One region of the Metabacillus indicus genome, then DNA from elsewhere that is predicted to be linked to it. Evidence: a T-box and tRNA genes for the amino acid it is inferred to sense, from the RefSeq annotation. Region 1 holds a T-box; the other holds one or more tRNA genes.
The links. A T-box is a leader RNA that pairs with one kind of tRNA and senses whether it is charged. The one in region 1 lies ahead of metG (methionine--tRNA ligase), so its partner is inferred to be a tRNA-Met.

Region 1 (3,375 bases):
AATAAAAGCCGGTGTCATTTTACTCGTCGTAAAATGTCACCGGCTTTTTCATTTCAAGAGGAGGGGTTTGTCCCAGCCTCTCTTACTTGTATTATTGAAACAGTTTCGCAATCGTAGTGTCAGGCAGTGCTTTTACTCCACCGACAATTTCATACTCTTCAGCCAGATCAGAATAATACTGAACAGTCTCTTTTGTTGTTGTTTTTGGCTCATTTGGATCTGTTAGAATGACACCGTTGAATAGGCCAGCCGCAAGTGCAGAAGCGGATAGGGCATCCGGGAAATCAGCGCCTGTCGCGATGAACGGATAGTCCATGTCATAGATTCCTTCTTCAACCGCATAATCTACAATCTGAGTATTTGTTGTATAACGGTTGCTTCCGCCAAGTCTGACCATATCCGGAAGAGTTTCAGTCGCTTTAACAGAAACGACTGAAGATCCGCCTGCAACAATGGAATAGTCGGCATCAGCGGATTTCACATATGTTTTAACAACACCTGGAAGATCAGTACTGCGAGTTAGAAGGATTGGAGCTTGGATGATTCCCGCAACAGGAGCAATGGATAGAGCATCCGGATAGTTTTGACCTGAAGCTACAACAAGAGTTCCTGAGTCCATACCTACTTCCTTTGCCACTTTGACAGAAGTTTCGTATCTGTCATTTCCAGCGATCCGGACAATTGTTTTTACACCGTTGTTTTTCAGTTGAGTTTCAACATCAGCTGAGATAACGCCAGTTCCGCCAATCAGATAAACCTTTGTAACGCCAAGGTCTTTTAATTTTGCCATCACTTTGGATGGTACAGCCTTTGTGTCTGTAAGAAGTAGCGGTGCTTCGTGCTTCGCAGCAAGCGGAGTTGCACTAAGTGCATCCGGAAAATCTCTTCCTGTAGCAAGAACAGCCACATCTGATTCCAGCCACTCATCAGCAAGCGCCACTGATGTGTCAAAGCGGTTTTCACCAGCATAACGGTAAGTAGGAGCTGTTTCAGCTGCACTTACTTGAGCAAATGGAAGGCTTAAAGCAAATAACGCAGATAGTACAATCGTTTTTTTCATATAAAGATCCCCCTGAATATCATCTATCAAACTTCTCTATTATACTTTTTGAAAGAATAAAACGGAATGCAATAAATGACAATATCTTACATAAAAAACCTTAAATTTTTCGACAAAATCCTGCTCTTTACAAGCTTCCTTCTTTTGGATAAAATTGAGAACAAATGAAAAGCGATGAGAAGGAAGAGTACATGCAGGGACGCCTCCAAAGAGAGCTTCGGCAGCTGAAAAGAAGCGTGGCAGACCGCACGGAAAATGACCTTTGAGCTTCACACCGAACGTGCACATGCACAAGTAGACTGTGACGTGGTTGCTGACGTTACAACAGTATACGTATCAGGCTTTCATGCCCCGTACGGACAAAGGCAGGTCAATTGATCTGTAAACTAAGGTGGTACCGCGACTTCAACCCTCGTCCTTAGACTGTTTCAGTCTATGGACGGGGGTTTTTTGCGTGGAAAAGGAGGAAAAATGATGAGTATTTTTATTGGAGGAGCTTGGCCCTATGCAAATGGATCCCTGCATATCGGACATATTTCCAGTCTTTTGCCGGGAGATCTTCTGGCCCGCTATTACCGGCTGAAAGGAGAAAGGGTGTTGTATGTATCAGGGAGTGACTGCAACGGAACACCTATTTCAATCAGAGCAAGGCAGGAAAACGTGGACGCAGCTGTGATTGCAGATCGCTACCATAAGGAATTTTCCGATTGTTTCACCAAACTTGGCTTTACGTATGACTGCTACACACGAACGGATTCGGCCCATCACCACAAGACAGTCCAGGAAATTTTCCTGTCCCTGCTTGAGAACGGCTCTCTTTACGAAAAAGAAACCAGGCAGGCATATTGCGGACATTGCGAACAGTTTTTGGCTGACCGGTACGTGGAAGGTGTCTGTCCCTCCTGTTCATCGCGGGCAAGAGGAGATCAGTGTGACGTGTGCTCTGCCATTCTCGACCCGCTCGAACTGATTGACAAGGAATGTAAGCTTTGCGGGCATGAGCCCGAGGCGAGAGAAACCGCCCATTATTATTTCAGCCTTTCTTCCCTCCAGGTTGCGCTGGAAGAGTATACATCTAAAAACGCCTCAAATTGGCGTGAAAATGCGGTGAATCTGACTAAACGATATCTGGCAGAAGGCCTTCAGGACAGGTGTGCCACACGTGATCTGCCGATTGGCGTGCCGGTTCCGGTCAAAGGCTACGAAAAGAAAAAAATCTATGTCTGGATCGAGGCGGTATCAGGCTATCTATCTGCAAGCAGGCTCTGGGCGGAAGAAACCGGAGAGGACTGGAAAGAATTCTGGAAGGATGATACCTCCTCCTATTACGTTCACGGGAAGGACAACATTCCGTTTCACACCATTATTTGGCCTGGTATCCTTACAGCCCTTGGCGGACTAAAACGGCCGGAGCATATCATCTCCAGTGAATATGTAACCCTTGAAAAAAGAAAGCTGTCCACAAGCCAAAACTGGGCTGTCTGGGCGCCTGATCTTCTTGAACGCTATCATCCCGATTCCATTCGCTATTTCCTGACCATCAACGGACCGGAAAAAAGAGACACCGATTTTTCTTGGAGAGAATTTATCCATTCTCACAACGGAGAGCTGCTTGGAGCCTTTGGAAATCTAGTAAACAGAACGTTAAAGTTTATTGAAAAATCCTTTGGCGGAACCATTTCCGGATGTCCGGATTCTGTGATTGAAGAGGAGATTAAGGATCTCTTCAAGCAGGCTGGAGTACTGATTGAAAGCGGTCAGTTCAAAGCTTCGCTTGAAACCATTTTCGCTTTCATCCGGCATCTGAATAAATACTTTGATGAAAAGAAACCATGGATTTCTATCAAACAAGATAAAGATGACTGCCAAAAAGTACTTTTCACCTGTACGCTGGCCATTGCCAACTTGTCGGTTATCCTGCAGCCTTTTCTGCCTTTTTCCTGCCTTAGGATACAGGAGACGCTGAACCTGTCAGCGGAAGAATGGGCATATTTTCAACAGCAGGTCTTTACAGTTCAGGATGTGAAGCCGCTGTTTGAACGGATTGATCTGGAGAGGATTGACGTGGAAACTGAGAGGCTTCTGAAGTAATAAAAACCGGGAATACTGTTATGCCAGTATTCCCGGTTTTTGATGATCTTGAGAAGGAAGCTCTACATAAAAAACACTTCCCCTGCCAAGTTCACTTTCCACAGTTATTTTCCCGCCATGGATATCAACAATTTTTTTAACGATGGATAACCCAAGTCCAGTTCCTGTTTTGGTACGTGATTTGTCAGCTTTGTAAAACCTCTCAAAAATGCGTTTTTGATCGC
Region 2 (3,375 bases), 290 kb from region 1:
TTCAAAACATTATACTTTTAAAATGATGTCGAATAAAGAAAGGAAGGAAGGAGAGAATGTTGGTGAAATGAACATCAGTCTTATTTACTAAATAAGTCATATTCGATGAGAAAATCCGGTCATATTAACAAAAAAATACAATCTCAGCAAATGCAGTATGCTATATCACAAAAACAGTTAATTCGACAAATCCTCTTATATTTGTCGAAATTTTCACGACCTTTTAATCACGGTTTCTTTATTACCATTACTTATACCTCTAATGAAAAACATTCAAACCTTTTTGAGTAACAGAAATATATATTATTTGTTGAAAACATATTTTAAGGGAAAAAAGGATTTTTTGAAGTCATATTTTAACGGGGATACAGGGTTCATTCGTTCCTTGGAGATGGTCTGAGCTGCCTTATAGGAGTCGAGATCCCGTTGACGGAATCATTGTGGAGGATAGGTACGCTTTACGGCGTTTTTCATAACGGCTATCTTTTCTAACAACAAAAAAAGCGCTGCACAATGTGCAACACTTTTTTAATGATGACCCGTACGGGATTCGAACCCGTGTTACCGCCGTGAAAGGGCGGTGTCTTAACCGCTTGACCAACGGGCCGGAGCATGCCTTCTGGCGGAGAAGGAGGGATTTGAACCCTCGCGCCGCTTACGCGACCTACACCCTTAGCAGGGGCGCCTCTTCAGCCACTTGAGTACTTCCCCAGAATAAATGGCTCCGCAGGTAGGACTCGAACCTACGACCGATCGGTTAACAGCCGATAGCTCTACCACTGAGCTACTGCGGAAAATCAAATATGCTCCCATAATAGGAATGGTGGGCCTAAATGGACTCGAACCATCGACCTCACGCTTATCAGGCGTGCGCTCTAACCAGCTGAGCTATAGGCCCATTATTGGAGCGGGTGATGGGAATCGAACCCACGACATCAGCTTGGAAGGCTGAGGTTTTACCATTAAACTACACCCGCAGTAAATAAAGATAAAATGGGGCGACTGATGGGAATCGAACCCACGAATGCCAGAGCCACAATCTGGTGCGTTAACCACTTCGCCACAACCGCCACTATCTGTAAAATGTCTAAAGCTATAATATTTGCAAAAGCAAATGGTGGCTTGGGACGGAATCGAACCGCCGACACAAGGATTTTCAGTCCTTTGCTCTACCGACTGAGCTACCAAGCCTTTATAAAAATGGCGGTCCCGACCGGGATCGAACCGGCGATCTCCTGCGTGACAGGCAGGCATGTTAACCGCTACACCACGGGACCATTTGGTTGCGGGGACAGGATTTGAACCTGCGACCTTCGGGTTATGAGCCCGACGAGCTACCAGACTGCTCCACCCCGCGATAATAATAATTAGTGCTGATTTGTTTTGCTGAAGATAAAAGAAATGGAGGAGGTAGAGGGATTCGAACCCCCGCGGGGTTTGACCCCCCTGTCGGTTTTCAAGACCGATCCCTTCAGCCGGACTTGGGTATACCTCCGTATGGAAAATAGAATGGTGGACCTTGTAGGACTCGAACCTACGACCGGACGGTTATGAGCCGTCTGCTCTAACCAACTGAGCTAAAGGTCCTTTTTTGGTAGCGGCGGAGGGAGTCGAACCCACGACCTCACGGGTATGAACCGTACGCTCTAGCCAGCTGAGCTACACCGCCCCAGGAACAAAGTCAATTACTTCTATTAAAATGGTGGAGCCTAGCGGGATCGAACCGCTGACCTCCTGCGTGCAAGGCAGGCGCTCTCCCAGCTGAGCTAAGGCCCCTTAAATCTGTGAAAATGGTCGGGAAGACAGGATTCGAACCTGCGACCCCTTGGTCCCAAACCAAGTGCTCTACCAAGCTGAGCTACTTCCCGTAATATGGCGCGCCCGATAGGAGTCGAACCCATAACCTTTTGATCCGTAGTCAAACGCTCTATCCAATTGAGCTACGGGCGCATATTAAATGTGTGTGGTGCCGAGGACCGGAATCGAACCGGTACGGTAGTCACCTACCGCAGGATTTTAAGTCCTGTGCGTCTGCCAGTTCCGCCACCCCGGCTTATTCAAAGAGCGGAAGACGGGATTCGAACCCGCGACCCCCACCTTGGCAAGGTGGTGTTCTACCACTGAACTACTTCCGCAATATCATGCGGGTGAAGGGACTCGAACCCCCACGTCAAAGACACTAGATCCTAAGTCTAGCGCGTCTGCCAATTCCGCCACACCCGCATATTAAGGAAAAATGGTGTGCCATGAAGGACTCGAACCTTCGACCCTCTGATTAAAAGTCAGATGCTCTACCGACTGAGCTAATGGCACAAATATAGTAAATCTGGTGGTGCCGGCGAGAGGACTTGAACCCCCAACCTACTGATTACAAGTCAGTTGCTCTACCAATTGAGCTACACCGGCATGTCCAAAAAAATCATATGGTGGAGGATGACGGGCTCGAACCGCCGACCCTCTGCTTGTAAGGCAGATGCTCTCCCAGCTGAGCTAATCCTCCGGGTTTAATTTTTGTCAGCAGCCTGGCAACGTCCTACTCTCACAGGGGGAAACCCCCAACTACCATCGGCGCTAAAGAGCTTAACTTCCGTGTTCGGCATGGGAACGGGTGTGACCTCTTTGCCATCATCACCAGACATAGTGACAAAAATTATTATACTATGAAATCCGAAGATTTCAAGCTTTTTTTTGATAGAAGTTATTCTTTCAAAACTGAATAACGTTTGATAACAAGATTCACGTGCAATTCACGCTTAGTTAGACTGTGGTTAAGTCCTCGAACGATTAGTATCTGTCAGCTCCACACGTCACCGCGCTTCCACCTCAGACCTATCAACCTGATCATCTTTCAGGGTTCTTACTCACAAATGTGATGGGAAATCTCATCTTGAGGGGGGCTTCATGCTTAGATGCTTTCAGCACTTATCCCTTCCGCACATAGCTACCCAGCGATGCCTTTGGCAAGACAACTGGTACACCAGCGGTGCGTCCATCCCGGTCCTCTCGTACTAAGGACAGCTCCTCTCAAATTTCCTGCGCCCACGACGGATAGGGACCGAACTGTCTCACGACGTTCTGAACCCAGCTCGCGTACCGCTTTAATGGGCGAACAGCCCAACCCTTGGGACCGACTACAGCCCCAGGATGCGATGAGCCGACATCGAGGTGCCAAACCTCCCCGTCGATGTGGACTCTTGGGGGAGATAAGCCTGTTATCCCCGGGGTAGCTTTTATCCGTTGAGCGATGGCCCTTCCATGCGGAACCACCGGATCACTAAGCCCGACTTTCGTCCCTGCTCGACTTGTAGGTCTCGCAGTCAAGCTCCCTTGTGCCTTTACACTCTGCGAATGATTTCCAACCATTCTGAGGGAACC

Region 2: it encodes a tRNA-Met, which carries the amino acid that the T-box ahead of metG (methionine--tRNA ligase) is inferred to sense. The anticodon was not compared.

Annotation. Positions count from the first base shown of each region.
Region 1 is NZ_CP176757.1:3,550,832-3,554,206, forward strand. Features, by position in the region: gene ACK1LH_RS18185 (cell wall-binding repeat-containing protein) at 92-1,060, opposite strand; T-box leader at 1,226-1,483, shown strand; gene metG (methionine--tRNA ligase) at 1,535-3,151, shown strand; gene ACK1LH_RS18195 (ATP-binding protein) at 3,170-3,375, opposite strand, start outside.
Region 2 is NZ_CP176757.1:3,260,268-3,263,642, forward strand. Features, by position in the region: tRNA gene ACK1LH_RS16695 (tRNA-Glu) at 536-607, opposite strand; tRNA gene ACK1LH_RS16700 (tRNA-Ser) at 621-711, opposite strand; tRNA gene ACK1LH_RS16705 (tRNA-Asn) at 720-794, opposite strand; tRNA gene ACK1LH_RS16710 (tRNA-Ile) at 822-898, opposite strand; tRNA gene ACK1LH_RS16715 (tRNA-Gly) at 904-977, opposite strand; tRNA gene ACK1LH_RS16720 (tRNA-His) at 995-1,070, opposite strand; tRNA gene ACK1LH_RS16725 (tRNA-Phe) at 1,116-1,191, opposite strand; tRNA gene ACK1LH_RS16730 (tRNA-Asp) at 1,202-1,277, opposite strand; tRNA gene ACK1LH_RS16735 (tRNA-Met) at 1,281-1,357, opposite strand; tRNA gene ACK1LH_RS16740 (tRNA-Ser) at 1,403-1,495, opposite strand; tRNA gene ACK1LH_RS16745 (tRNA-Ile) at 1,511-1,587, opposite strand; tRNA gene ACK1LH_RS16750 (tRNA-Met) at 1,593-1,669, opposite strand; tRNA gene ACK1LH_RS16755 (tRNA-Ala) at 1,701-1,776, opposite strand; tRNA gene ACK1LH_RS16760 (tRNA-Pro) at 1,792-1,868, opposite strand; tRNA gene ACK1LH_RS16765 (tRNA-Arg) at 1,874-1,950, opposite strand; tRNA gene ACK1LH_RS16770 (tRNA-Leu) at 1,965-2,053, opposite strand; tRNA gene ACK1LH_RS16775 (tRNA-Gly) at 2,064-2,135, opposite strand; tRNA gene ACK1LH_RS16780 (tRNA-Leu) at 2,143-2,223, opposite strand; tRNA gene ACK1LH_RS16785 (tRNA-Lys) at 2,238-2,313, opposite strand; tRNA gene ACK1LH_RS16790 (tRNA-Thr) at 2,331-2,406, opposite strand; tRNA gene ACK1LH_RS16795 (tRNA-Val) at 2,425-2,500, opposite strand; rRNA gene rrf (5S ribosomal RNA) at 2,521-2,636, opposite strand; rRNA gene ACK1LH_RS16805 (23S ribosomal RNA) at 2,765-3,375, opposite strand, start outside.